Regions from separate parts of the Shewanella sp. YQ_9 genome, predicted to be linked through region 1. Evidence: predicted binding sites of a transcription regulator. Region 1 holds the regulator's gene; the other holds the start of a gene.
The links. Region 1 encodes MetJ, which represses methionine synthesis genes. Its sites were predicted from a motif close to TAGACGTCTAGACGTCTA; they were not measured.

Region 2: a site for MetJ is predicted at 1,507-1,524, ahead of metH (methionine synthase). Genes of this name have one in related genera too.

The regions. Positions count from the first base shown of each region.
Region 1 covers NZ_JBICJO010000076.1:123,712-130,860, reverse strand. The annotation lists gene metF (methylenetetrahydrofolate reductase) at 1-575, opposite strand, end outside; gene ACF8D4_RS21220 (bifunctional aspartate kinase/homoserine dehydrogenase II) at 1,829-4,222, opposite strand; gene metB (cystathionine gamma-synthase) at 4,239-5,399, opposite strand; gene metJ (met regulon transcriptional regulator MetJ) at 5,615-5,929, shown strand; gene ACF8D4_RS21205 (sulfite exporter TauE/SafE family protein) at 6,006-6,749, shown strand; gene ACF8D4_RS21200 (conjugal transfer protein TraF) at 6,752-7,149, opposite strand, start outside.
Region 2 covers NZ_JBICJO010000074.1:116,964-124,112, forward strand. The annotation lists gene ACF8D4_RS20145 (ABC transporter ATP-binding protein) at 1-363, opposite strand, end outside; cobalamin riboswitch at 462-599, opposite strand; gene ACF8D4_RS20150 (histidine phosphatase family protein) at 688-1,431, opposite strand; gene metH (methionine synthase) at 1,673-5,392, shown strand; gene ACF8D4_RS20160 (hypothetical protein) at 5,615-7,117, shown strand.

The sequences.
Region 1 (7,149 bases):
AGATAAGACTCCACATCGAAGAAAAACTGGGTAATGGCACGGCTGGCACCGGCCTCAATCTTGCGCTTCAGGTTGATAAGGTCAGCCTGGGCATTGGCTGCATCCGGATGCACCTCAGGATAGGCAGCCACCGAAATATCAAAGTCGGCGACCGAGCGCAGCAAACGCACTAGATCTGAGGCAAAACGTGTCGGCTTGGGGCTGCCTTCCGGCAGATCGCCCCGCAGCGCCACTATGTTGCGAATGCCGCTGTTCCAGTAATGACGCGCCAACTCCAGTAACTCTTCATCACTGGCATCCACCAGCGTCAGGTGCGGCGCCGCCACCAGCTCGGTTTCCTGCTGGATCCGCTCGATCACGCTGTGAGTGCGATCCCGCACTCCTGAGTTGGCACCATAGGTGACAGAAACAAACTTGGGATTCAGTGGCTCCAGGCGCTGAATTGAGTTCCACAACAAGGTTTCCATCTCAGGCGTTGAGGGTGGAAAGAACTCGAAAGAAACATTGATGTCGCCGTTGAGCTCGGACAAGCTCTGGTTCAGCGAGTGCGCATGTTGTGCGTGATGAAAAGCCATTAAAAACTCCCTCAACTGTCTATCTGGACGTTTGGACGTCTATATGTCCACATACTAGAGAAACTGTCATTGAAGTCAAGCCCAAAGATGGCTTCAAAGGTGTATTTATCTTAATCAGTATAAAAGCCACTAATGAGTGTTTCTGCAAAGCCTCGGCTTTACGCCTGGAGAGAGCTTTCGCACAGGTGATCCTGTGCCTGGAAAATGAGCGTATATCTTTGGGTATATAGGTAACTTAGAACAACTCAATTATCACAGAATTACACCGACTCCCGCTCGAAGCGGCCGCAGGGCGTTGATGACAATCGCGTAGCGAGGCATGGATGCCGAAGCAGCGCCAGTCGAATCAGGGATGAGCGTCTGGCGCGATAGCGAATTGGCATCATAAGCACAAGGGGGTTTCCGCTGCGTCGCGGGTCGCAGGGGGTTTGGAAAGGGGGCGAGTCGATACAGCCCCCTTTCCTCGGGTGTGGGGCGAAGCTCCACGACTTTACGCCGCTGGAACAGCGGCTATCATTGTTTTCAGCTCAAAATAGCCAAATAACATAGATTGAACTTCCAGCAACGGATGTCTCCCATTGCCTGCCGCAGGCTTATGCACAGGCGAGCCTGTGACACGGCGTGAATACGTCCATGTAGCCTCGACGAAAACATCCTTGTTTTCGACGGTCACAGTTCCGCCTATGCCTAGAAAATAGGTGTATATCTGCAGCTTAAAACAACTCTGTGTGGAAAGAATCGCACCAATTCCCCCTTCGGAGCCGCCGCGGGCGTTGTTGCAAATTGGCGTAGCCGAGACAGGGATGTCGAGGCTCGAAGGTCGAGCAAGGATGCGAGTCCTGAGTGTAGCCAATGTGCTTCATAAGCCAGCGGGGGTTTCGGCTACGTCGGGGGTGTCCTTGGGGATGCAAGGGGCTTTGGACAAGCAAAGCCCCTTGCCCGGTGTGGTTTGGCGAGAGTTGCGTAGCAACGTGCTTTCGAGCGAGAGCCAGGGATGGCGAACTGGCCCTTATGCATGGAGGCATTTACACCACGACTTTACGCCGCTGGCACAGCGGCTAGCATGGCTTTAAGCCAAAGCTCACCAATAAACTTGATCTCAGCTTCCAGCTAAACCGCAAGCCCGTCACCCGCGGTGCGGATAGACTGAAAGCCCGAATACAGTGAAGGACAGCACGTCCGAGAACGGCCACTCACACAGGCTTTTCCTAGCCAAGAGCCCACCAGCTTCAAATATGACGCTAATACCAGTCCTACTCCTGCAGCAGATCGCGACAGATCTGCACCAGATCCGACTGTACTGCCGCGGCAGTCACTTCCCTGCCGGCACCTGGGCCGCGAATGATCAGCGGATTACCCTGGTAGAAGGCCGAGCGGATGACAAACACATTATCTCCCGGGGTCAGATTGGCGTATGGATGCTGACGCTCGACCCATTGCAGAGAGACTTCGGCATTAACCTGGCCATCTTGCTGCTCCAATGAAGCCACATAGCGCAGCACCTTGTTTTGCTCGGCCGCGGCGGCAAACTGCTGCGCGAGAGTGGCATCCAATTCGGGGATCCGCTGCAAGAACTCATCCAGCGGAATGTCGGCCAGCGCCTCAGGCACCAGAGAGCTTAAGCGAATATCTTCAAGCTCCAGTTCCAGACCTATTTCACGAGCCAAAATCAACAGCTTGCGCTGCATGTCACGCCCGGAAAGATCGTCCCTGGGATCCGGCTCAGTGATCCCCAGCTCTTTGGCCTGCAACACCAGCTCGGAGAAAGGTTTGATGCCATCGAAATGCTCAAACAACCAGCAGAGCGTGCCAGAGAAGATACCGCCGACAGCCTCTACCCTGTCGCCGCTGTTGTGCAAATCATTGAGCGCGTGCTGCACCGGCAGCCCGGCGCCGCAACTGGCGTTGTAACGCCAAAACAGTCGGCGGTTACCCAGTTGCTGTTTCAGCTCGCGGTAGAAAGGCAATGGCCCGGAGCCGGCCAGCTTGTTGGCACTGACCATATGAATGCCACGGGCAAAAAACTCAGGATACTGCAGTGTCAGTCCGGCGCTGGCACTGATATCCAGCGCCACCAGTTCATCGGCTTGTAGCAACGCAAGCTGTTCGAACAGATGTTCATACTGCCAAGGGGTAGCATCGGCTTCAAACCTTGCCTGCCAGTCTTCCCCAAAGATCCCTTCATTGCAGATCCAGGCACGGCTCGAACTCGCCAAGCCCAGGAGTTCAACACTGGCCTCCAGCTCACGTTTGAGGCCGTCGCGGGCTCGGCCGAACAACTCCACCCAGGCTTCGCCTATGTTACCCACCCCCAGCAGAATAACGCCTATGCGTTTGCGGGGGCCGGCGCAGCGCCTGTGCACCTTCTGGGTCAGCAGGTTCACCTGCGATTTGGGCACCAGGGTGACCAGGCTGAGTTGGTCCTGATACAGAGGTCGCGCTTCACGGCTCAGCAAGCGGGCAAAGCTGCGGCGATAACTGCCGGCGCCACTGCTTACCAGGGCCACCAGCCCAAGCTCTCTGTCCTCGGTAATGCTTTGAATTTTGAGCTCGGATGTCTGCGCTTCCAGTAACTGCCAGACTTGGCGGGATAATTCGGGAGTATAGGCCAGCTCCAGTTTGTGTTGCCCCTGAGACCAGTAGGCCAGCGGGGTCAAACCCGCCTCATTGAGCGCATCGAGCGTCTGAGCCTGGGTGCCATTGAACTCCAGGCTCAAGAGGGACACCTGATTGAGATTGGTCACCACAGGGGCGCTTGCGGCATCACTCTTGGGAGCTATAAGGGTAAAGTCGGTATGCGAGGCGTAGCTAGAACGCACCGCCAGACTGACCTCGGTATCAAACAGCGGCTGCAGGGTACGGCAATGCAGTACCGGGGAGCCGAGCCGCGCCAGGCGGTCGGCCTCAGCCAGCGACATACTGCTCAGCAGCCTGGCATCGGCAATCTTGTTGGGATCGGCATTGAACACCCCTTCGACATCTGTCCAGATAGTCACCCTGTCGATATCGGCCAGGCTGGCTATCAGGGTGGCACTGAAGTCGGAGCCGTTGCGACCAAGCAACAGAGTTTCGCCTTGGCTATTGGCGCAGATAAAGCCGGTGATCACCAGGCGCTCATCGGGATGCTCGGCCAGCAGTCGCTGCACCCTTTCACGGGACTCATCGAGGCGAATCCTGGGTACTGCGCCCTCATCGGCAATCAACAAACTGCGGGCATCCACATGGGAAGCGGCGACACCGGACTCCCTCAGTAGCGCCGCCATCAGTCTGGCCGACCAGCGTTCACCGAAACCCACCACCTGATTGCATTGGTATTCGCTGAGTTCAGGCAAGGACAACAAACTGGCCAGTTGCGCCTTATCTGTAGACAGACGCTCCCGCAGTTGACGTGCCTGTTCATTGCCCAGCAGCTGTTCAATCAGATTCTGCTGATAACCGACAAGCACCTGCAGCTCTTCTTGCCACAGAGCGCCAGACTCCTTCAGGTTCAGCAGTTTATAGAGAAAATTGGTACTCTTGCCTGCGGCGGAAACCACTACAAGATCATCGGCATGACCATGGGTCAGCAAAATATGGGCGACCCGTCGGTAGCAATCGGCATCGGCGAGACTGGAACCGCCAAACTTATGTAGGTGACAACGTGCCATCTCAAGCTCCTTCAATTCAACAGTTTGCGGCTGCAGCCAATCCGGCGGCGATATCATCCAGCAGATCCCGGCCATCCTCTATGCCCACAGACAAGCGGATAAGCGTGTCTTTAATACCGGCTTCGGCGCGAGCATCACACGCCATGGCTCTGTGGGTCATGGTGGCGGGCACGGCCACCAGGCTCTCAACCCCTCCCAGGCTCTCGGCCACGGAAAACAGCCTGAGCGCGCCGAGGAAGGCAACCACCTGCGCCTCATCACCCTTGAGTTCAAAACTCAGCATAGCGCCAAAGCCACTCTGCTGCCTGGCGGCAATCTCATGACCTGGGTGGCTCTTAAGCCCCGGATAGTAAACTTTGTCTACCACGGGACTCTGGCTCAGCAGCGCCACTATGCGCTCGGCATTGGCCTGATGCTCGCGGATCCTCAGCGCCAGAGTGCGCAGGCCACGCAGGGTCAGGTAACTGTCGAAGGCGCCACCGCTCAGCCCGAGCGTGTTGGACCACCAGTGCAGCTGCTCTGCCAGTTCAGGATCTTTGGCAATCACGGCGCCGCCCACCACATCGCTGTGGCCATTGATGTATTTAGTGGTCGAGTGCACCACTATATCGGCCCCCAACAGCAAAGGCTGTTGCAGCGCCGGCGACAAAAAAGTGTTGTCAACCACCACCAATGCGCCCTGCTGGTGGGCCGCCTCGGCAATAGCGGCAATATCCACTACCCGCAGCAGCGGATTGGACGGCGTCTCGAGCCACACCATGCGCGGCTTTTGCGCCAGGGCAGCGGCGAGTGCTTGCGGGTCGGTTTGATCCAAAACCTGCAAGCGAAACTGGCCCTTGGCAGCCAGATTGGTGAACAGCCTATAGCTACCGCCATAACAGTCATGGGGCACCAACAAGAGGTCATCCGGCCCCAGCAGGTTGACCACCAGAGTAATGGCCGCCATGCCGGTCGCTGTGATTGCCGCACTGCAGCCCTGTTCCAGCTCCCCCAAGGCATCCCCCAGAATGGAGCGGGTAGGATTACCCGAGCGGCTGTAATCAAAGGCTCTTGGCTGAGTGTGGCCATCAAAGGCATAGTTGGTCGACAGATAGATGGGTGGCACCACGGCCCCGTGCTGGCTGTCTGATTCGATGCCCTGCCGGACCGCTGTGGTTGCTAATCGCCGCTCTGTCATAATCGACTCCTGAATGCTGAGGTTCGACACCATAAAGATGTCTGGACGTCTAAATCTAACCAATGACCATCCAGCCGTCAATAGGCATCAAGACGTTTGGACGTCCAAATGTATGGATTTCTGTTCATATTGCACAGATTTTGCAGGCAATCATTTGACTGTATCCTGTAAGGGTTTAAAATCTGCTGCGAATTAGTGAGATCACAGGTGAATCAATGACTGAATGGAATGGCGAATACATCAGCCCTTATGCCGAACACGGCAAGAAGAACGAGCAAGTGAAAAAAATCACTGTCTCTATTCCGTTGAAGGTGCTGAAAGTATTGACCGATGAGCGCACCCGGCGCCAGGTAAACAACCTGCGGCACGCCACAAACAGCGAACTGCTGTGCGAAGCCTTCCTGCATGCCTATACCGGCCAGCCACTGCCCAACGATGGGGATTTGTCCAAAGACAAACCCGACAGCATCCCGGAAGAGGCCAAGCGCATGATGGATGCCATGGGCATAGAATGGGAAGACATGGAGTAAGTGTGTTGTCCCTCAGAATTACCTTATAGTTGAACAAGGATCGCGGTGCGATCCTTGTCTTTTTTGGGGCTTGCGAATGTTGTCACTGATAGATCCCGTCACCCTGCTACTGGCGTCCCTGATCATATTTACCGGCGCCCTGACCCAGTCGTTGATAGGCTTTGGCTTGGCCGTGGTAGCCACACCTTTGCTGTATATCGTCGATCCGGAACTGGTTCCTGCCCCTGTTATCGCCATGGGGTTTTCCATCGCCCTGCTGACACTGGTACGCGAGCGTGGCCACCTGGAATTCAACGGCCTGCAATATGCCTTGTTGGGGAGGCTCCCCGGCGGCCTGATTGGCGCCACCCTGCTGTTGCTGGCGCCGCAGCCTATTCTGGGCTTGACCATAGCCCTGATTGTGGCCGTAGCCGTATTCCTCAGCCTTAGAAAGTACAGCATCAAGATCAACCGCCTCAGCCTGTTTATCGCCGGGATATTTTCCGGGATCTTCGGTACCGTGGCCGCCATAGGCGGACCGCCGATGGCCCTACTGCTGGCGGGTAAGGATGCCAGTCAGTTCCGCGCAGCGCTGTCGGCCTTCTTCATCTTCAGCTCATTGATAGCCTTGATTATTCTCGGCTGTTTTGGCCTCTTGACCCTGAGGCACCTATGGCTTTCGCTGTTGCTGCTGCCTTCGGTATTTCTCGGTTTTCTGGTGGCTGGCCGCTTGGTGGGCCGGGTGGATAAAGAGAAGACCCGAGTCCTGACGCTGGCGCTGTGCGCGTTGAGCGCCCTGTTGCTGACCATCAAATCAAGCCTGGCGCTCATCAACGGTTAGTTTTAGAAGTGATAGCTGGTTTGCAGTACGCCGCCTATGGCGTCATCGCTGCCAAACATGCCGGTGAGATCCAGCCGGAAACTGTTGCCTATGGCGAACCCTGTCCCGAGTGAATAAAGATCGGCGGTGTGATCATTGAGATCCTGGCGATAACCGAGCCGTAAAGCAACCCAGTCAGCAGGCCGGTATTCACCGCCTAAACGCCAATAGCGGCTGCCCTCAAGCTCGGCAAACTTGTCGTTGTCGGTAAGATCCAAGTCGCTGCTGAGCGAAAAGGCCGCCCAGTCATAGGCCACCCCTGCGGTAACCATAGGTTTCACCTGATAGGTAAGCTGCACGCCGCCGGCCTCTATGCTGCTTAAGTCCCGCTTGATGAGGTTGCGACCACTGACACCGATAA
Region 2 (7,149 bases), on a different contig from region 1:
CACCTGGGCCTTGTCGGCCGCCGATGGCATATCAAACAACCCCTTGTGGGGAGTCAGTCCCATGGCCACTAATTGAGTCAGATCCAGTGCCAGTTGGGCCGGGGTATCCTGCAGCACCACGGCCACCTCTTTGGCGAAGGCTTTGGCTGACAAACTATTGATATCCTGCCCAAACAGCTGGATCTGGCCGCTGTCCGGGCGGATATAACGATAGAGGCAGCGCAGCAGGCTCGACTTACCGGCACCATTGGGGCCTATGAGCCCGAGCATCTTGCCGCTTGGCAGCTCAAAACCCACATCGGCCAATACGCAGTGGCCACCGGGAAGCCAGCTAAGCTGTTGCACCTTGAGTGCCAAGCTCATAACCGCCCCCCGACATTGAGCCTGTGACCGGTAGAAGGCTCAGGCTGCAGTGGAAGAATCATCTATTCGCTCCCCCGGTTTACCCGCCCGGGTTTCTGGTTTGGTTTATCAGCCTGGGCAGGTCTCCTGACTCGTCGCCAAAGGCGACTCACAGTTGCGGGCACAGTCCGGGCTTTCCCGGTTCCCTGGGTTGGTTCACCTGCAAAGGTGCCAACACCCTGGCTGCTGCCGCACTTGGCGGCCATTTGGGGTTATTATCCCGGTTTTATCGCCCGGCACAATTGCCTGGCGCAATCACCGCCGGGCGTTAGGCTAAGGCCCGTACTATTGCGGCCAGTGGAGCTTGCTGAAACACTGCCATTCTTGGTCACTTTCACCGCTGGCATCACGGCTGGCATAGAGGGTTATTCTGACCCAGGCCGCATAAGGTAGCTCCAAGGCGTTGAACACTGCCGCAGGCGGCATCTGCCCCGGCAGCAAAATCTCGGCCAGTAGCAACCGGATAACCCCGCTGTGAGTCAGGATCAGTGCCGCATCGGCGCTTGCCGAAGAAGCAGAATCTCCTGAAACAGAGCTTTCGGAAGAACTAACCTCTCTAGCAAGCCAGCGCTGCACCATAGTCTGCCAGCCATCCAACACCCGGCTACGAAAGGCTGGCAGCGATTCCCCGCCCGGCGGAGTATTGGCCACAGGGTCACGCCAGAAGGCTTCGGCCGCCTCGCTATGCTGCTGATAGACACTTGCCACCTTCATGCCGTCCCAGTCACCGAAGTCCAGCTCCCAGAGCCAGTCATGTTGCTGCAGTGGCGCCGGGAAATAGTCAGGCATATCGGCCTTGAGCTCGGCGGCAAAGGCCTGGCAACGCTGGGCCGGAGAACTCAGCAGCACCAAGCTTTGGGGCGCACTCGGCAACTGCTCCAGCTCACTACTGATAGCCCGCCAGCTACGCCACATCTGCGCTTTGCCCTCATCGCTCAGGGCCACATCACTGCGGCCGCGGATAATCTCACCGCCTTCACATTCGCCGTGCCGCAGCAGATAGATATTCAGTTGCCTATGTTCAGCCACACACTTCTCCCGTCAGAGTCCGGTGGTTACCGGGCCAATTTAACCTTGCCACAGGCCGCCGGAATCCGTATATTATGGACGTCTATACGTATAAATGTCCAAAATAACTTTCCGCGCCCACACACGCCTTTGGCTATCATGCCAGATAGTGCCCCGGGCGTCAGGTCGGCAGAGATGATGTCGCGGATGCCAAGCGCCGCGAATGTAAAACAGCAATAAGACAGGTATGAAAGGTAACCCTATGGCGACTTCCCAGCACTCCCCTAGCCAGACAGAGCTCAAGCTCAAACAGACCCTCGAAGAGCGGATCCTGATTTTAGATGGCGCCATGGGCACCATGATCCAGGACTACAAGCTGGAAGAAGCCGATTACCGCGGCGAGCGCTTCAAAGATTGGCATTGCGATGTCAAAGGCAACAATGATCTGCTGGTACTGACCCAGAGCGAGATCATCAAGACCATTCACAGGGAATACCTGCTGGCCGGTGCCGACATTATAGAAACAAACACCTTCAACGCCACCACCATTGCCATGGCCGACTACGAGATGCAGAGCCTGGCGGCGGAGATCAATTACCAAGGCGCCAGAATAGCCCGTGAAGTGGCCGATGAAGTGGCCGCCACCAGCGGTATTCCCCGCTATGTGGCCGGGGTGCTCGGCCCCACCAACCGCACCTGTTCCATCAGCCCGGATGTGAATGACCCCGGCTTTCGCAACATACATTTCGACGATCTTGTGTTGGCCTACAGCGAATCCACCGAGGCGCTGATCGCCGGTGGCGCCGACATCATTCTGGTGGAAACCATCTTCGATACTCTCAATGCCAAGGCGGCGCTGTTTGCCATCGAAAATGTGTTCGAGAAACTGGACCAAAGGTTGCCGGTGATGATTTCCGGCACCATTACCGATGCCTCGGGCCGCACCCTGACAGGGCAAACCACAGAGGCCTTTTACCATTCTCTCAGACATATCAAGCCGCTGAGCATAGGCCTCAACTGCGCCCTGGGCCCGAAAGAACTGCGGCCCTATGTCGAGGAGCTTTCCCGTATCAGCGAGTGCTTTGTCTCGGCGCACCCCAATGCCGGTCTGCCCAATGAATTCGGCGGCTATGACGAGACTCCAGCGGAGATGGCAAGCGTGATAGGCCCCTGGGCCGAAGAGGGGCTGCTCAATATTGTCGGCGGCTGCTGCGGCACCACGCCTGCGCATATCAAGGCGATTTCTGAAGCCGTTAGCCTTCATGCACCAAGGCCGCTGCCTGAGCTGCCGGTGGCATGTCGCCTCTCCGGACTGGAACCCCTGACCATAGATGCAAGCAGCCTGTTTGTGAATGTGGGCGAGCGAACCAATGTCACCGGCTCGGCCAGGTTTCTCAAGTTAATCAAAGAAGGCCAGTACGAAACCGCGCTGGAGGTGGCCCGTGACCAGGTAGAAAACGGCGCCCAGATCATAGATATCAACATGGATGAGGGCATGCTCGACGGGGTCGAGATGATGCAGAAATTCCTCAACCTTATCGCCTCAGAGCCGGATATCAGCAAGGTGCCTGTGATGATAGACTCCTCCAAGTGGGAGGTGATTGAGGCCGGGCTCAAGTGCATTCAGGGCAAGGGAATAGTCAACTCCATCTCCCTCAAAGAGGGCGAGGCCAAGTTTATTGAACAGGCCAAACTGGTGAAGCGCTACGGCGCCGCCGCCATCATCATGGCCTTCGATGAACAGGGCCAGGCCGACACCCGGGAGCGCAAAACAGAGATCTGTACCCGCGCCTACCGGGTGCTGGTGGATAAGGTGGGCTTCCCGCCGGAAGATATTATCTTCGACCCCAATATCTTCGCCATCGCCACCGGCATAGAAGAGCACGATAACTATGCGGTGGACTTTATCGGCGCCATTGAAGATATCAAGGCCAACCTGCCCCATGCTATGATTTCCGGCGGGGTGTCCAACGTTTCTTTCTCCTTCCGCGGCAACAACCCGGTGCGGGAAGCCATTCATGCCGTATTCCTCTATCACGCCATCAAGGCGGGGATGGATATGGGCATAGTCAACGCCGGTCAGTTGGCCATCTATGATGATATCGACCCTGAGCTGAAGCAGAAGGTAGAGGCCGTGGTGCTCAACCTGCCCTGCCCGGTTGCCGACTCCAGTAACACTGAACAGCTGCTCGAAGTCGCCGAGAAGTATCGCGGTGGCCCGGGCGGCGCAGGCAAGAAAGAAGATCTCGAATGGCGCAAGTTGCCGGTCAACAAGCGCCTGGAACACGCGCTGGTGAAAGGGATCACCGAATACATAGATGCCGACACCGAAGAAGCGCGCCTGCAGGCCAAGCTGCCGCTGGATGTGATTGAAGGCCCGCTGATGGACGGCATGAACGTGGTGGGCGATCTCTTTGGCGCCGGTAAGATGTTTCTGCCGCAAGTGGTCAAGTCCGCCCGGGTGATGAAAAAAGCGGTCGCCTATCTCAACCCCTATATCGAAGCCGAAAAAGTCGAAGGCCAGAGCAACGGTAAGGTGCTGATGGTCACGGTAAAGGGCGATGTTCACGACATAGGCAAGAACATAGTCGGGGTGGTGCTGGCCTGTAACGGCTATGAAGTGATAGATCTCGGTGTCATGGTGCCGGTGGAGAAAATCATCGAAGTCGCCAAGGCCGAGAAGGTCGACATCATAGGCATGTCCGGGCTCATTACCCCGAGCCTGGATGAGATGGTGCACAACGTTAAAACCTTCGAGCGCGAAGGTCTGACCCTGCCGGCGATTATCGGTGGTGCCACCTGCTCCAAGATCCATACCGCAGTGAAGATAGCGCCTCATTATCCCCATGGCGCCATCTATATCGCCGATGCATCGCGCGCCGTGCCCATGGTCAGCAAGCTCATCAACAATGAAACCCGCCAGGCCACCATAGACGAAACCTATCGCGAATATGAAATGATGCGCCAAAAGCGCCTGTCGCAGACCAAGCGCAAGCAGATAGTGCCCTTGCAGGTAGCACGGGATAACCGCTGCAGCCACGACTGGGCCAACTACCAAGCAGTGAAGCCCAACACCTCAGGGATCCAAGTGTTTGACGACTATCCGCTGGAGGACTTGCTCGATCGTATCGACTGGACGCCATTTTTCCGCGCCTGGGAGTTGCACGGTCATTTCCCGCAAATACTGGATGATGAAGTCGTTGGTACTGAGGCCCGTAAAGTCTATGCCGACGGCAAGGCGATGTTGGAGCAAATCATCCAAGAGAAGTGGCTCACCGCCAAGGGCGTTATCGGCCTCTTTCCCGCCAACAGCGTCAACTTCGATGATATAGAGATCTACACAGATGACTCTCGCAGCCAAGTGTTGTTGACCACCCATCATCTACGGATGCAGCTGGAGCGGGTGGGCAACCACAACTTCTGTCTCTCTGACTTTGTTGCTCCCAAAGAGAGCGGCGTGGCCGACTATATGGGGGGATTTGCGGTCACCGCCGGCCATGGCATCGATGCCCATATTGCCCGTTTCGAGGCGGCCCACGATGACTACAGCGCCATCATGCTCAAGTGTCTGGCCGACCGCCTGGCCGAAGCCTTCGCCGAGCGGATGCACGAGCGGGTGCGTAAGGAATTTTGGGGTTATGCCAGCGAAGAAAACCTGGATAACGAGGCGCTTATTCGTGAAAAGTACAAGGGCATACGCCCGGCTCCCGGCTACCCTGCCTGCCCGGACCACACGGAAAAAGGCCTGCTTTGGCAGCTTCTTAAGCCAGACGAGTGTATCGACCTCAAGATTACCGAGAGCTTTGCCATGTACCCCACTGCGGCGGTCAGCGGCTGGTACTTTGCGCACCCGCAATCACGCTATTTTGGGGTAAGCAACATAGGCCGAGATCAGGTGGAAGACTACGCCTACCGCAAAGGGATGACAGTGGCCGAAGCCGAAAAATGGCTGGCCCCGGTATTGGATTATGATCCTGAGTAAAAGAGGCTCTTAAGCGAACAACTGAGCTGTTCAGGGGCTCTCGCCTATTCGGGTGAGGATCCCTGAATTCAAGACCGTTCCACATTTTTGATAACAGCCATACTCATCAAACACTTACTGTATCTCTCCTTCGCCCGTAAGCTGGTGCTTTTTGCAAGAACCTGAAACTGGGATTACTTTTAATGAGGTTGTCTCCATCACTTCATTGAAAAGGAATTCACTATGCGAACAGTGCATTTGGCCGCGGCCTTGCTTTGCCTATCTGGATGTACCAGTACACTCACCACAACGGTCATTAAAAGTAATGACGATCCCGGTGCAACATCGGCCAAGCAAGGTTTGGTTTACCATTTGCCGGCTTCATCGCAAACAGTAACGCTGACTCATAAATTGGTCTTTTGTCGTGTGGTCAATGATACCCTGGAGTTTGATTTCAACACTACCGCAACAGTCAAACAAACAGGGCATCCTGATCTAACCAAAGTATTCGTGATTAACCCTTCAGAGTTACATGCTTTCTCCAAAGCCTGGGGCATGAACGTGGTGATGCATCCCAATGGTTTGCTTAAATCCTTTTCCACCCATGCTGACGACAAATCCATAGAGTTGGGCATGGCGGCGATAAAAACCGTAGCCAACATTGCCGCCATTTCACAGGGAATTCCTATATCGATTGGTTCAGCTTCTCTCCCTCCAAGCGATAAAAACAATCAGGGACAAGGTGTTACGCCTCCCAAAGCAGCTTGTATTCCAAAACTTTTGCATCAACCCTTGGTATCCGTGGTTATCGATAACCTGAAAGCTACAGTGACAAATAAACAAGGAGAGCTGAAGAAAAAACAGAAGCTCCTGGCCGCAAAAAAAGGGAATACCTCCGCAGAAGAAGCTGCGGTACTCAGCGCACAGAAAGCCGTATCCATGGCGACTCTTGAACTCGATACATTCCAGAAAGAAATCTCAGTGCAACGCGAATACACCATAGATACAGCATCAATCCCCCAAAATCAGCCTTATCTATTGCCTCTTGTTAGTGATGATTTCTTGCCTTGGGTAATATCCCAGGATACCGAGTTAAGAAATGACGTGGCGATAACTATGGCCAATAGATACCTATTTGGACTATCACTTGAAAAACTGGCTGATGTCGGATTAGCGAAAGAGAGCACCTTAAAAGCGGAAGAGGATTATCCGGGGTTGTATTACACAACGTTCGGAACCCGCAAACTACTATTAGTGCGACAAGACACTGCTAAGAAACAAAATAACCTGACGATGGTATTCAGCGGTTTTATTAATGCGCCTGAATTCGGCCACGTAGGCATTTTGCCCTACCAAAACCATATTGGAGAAAGTAACTCTTTTACGGCCGTATTCGACGCCAATGGTGCACTGACTTCAGTCGATTACGGAACTGAACGCCCTGCCTCAGAAAAAGTGGAGTCTGCCCTCTACGAGGTCACTGATTTTTATAGCGATTACGCCAATAATCGACAAACTATCCGCGATGCAGACAAGCTGGAGAGCCAGACATTGACCATCCACGCATTATCGATAGCCAATAGCACTTATCCGAACCTGACCGTTGATCAGTTAACCGCACGTGCCAGCATAGTCCAATCACTGCTCATCAAGCTTGGTGACACGGAGCAGAGTCGGGCGGCAATAACCTCTCTGTCGATGAACATAGACAATGACAATCTGATTCGATTAGCTGAGGCGTTATAAGCTGCCAAAGGTACTCGTCGGCTATCGAGTGG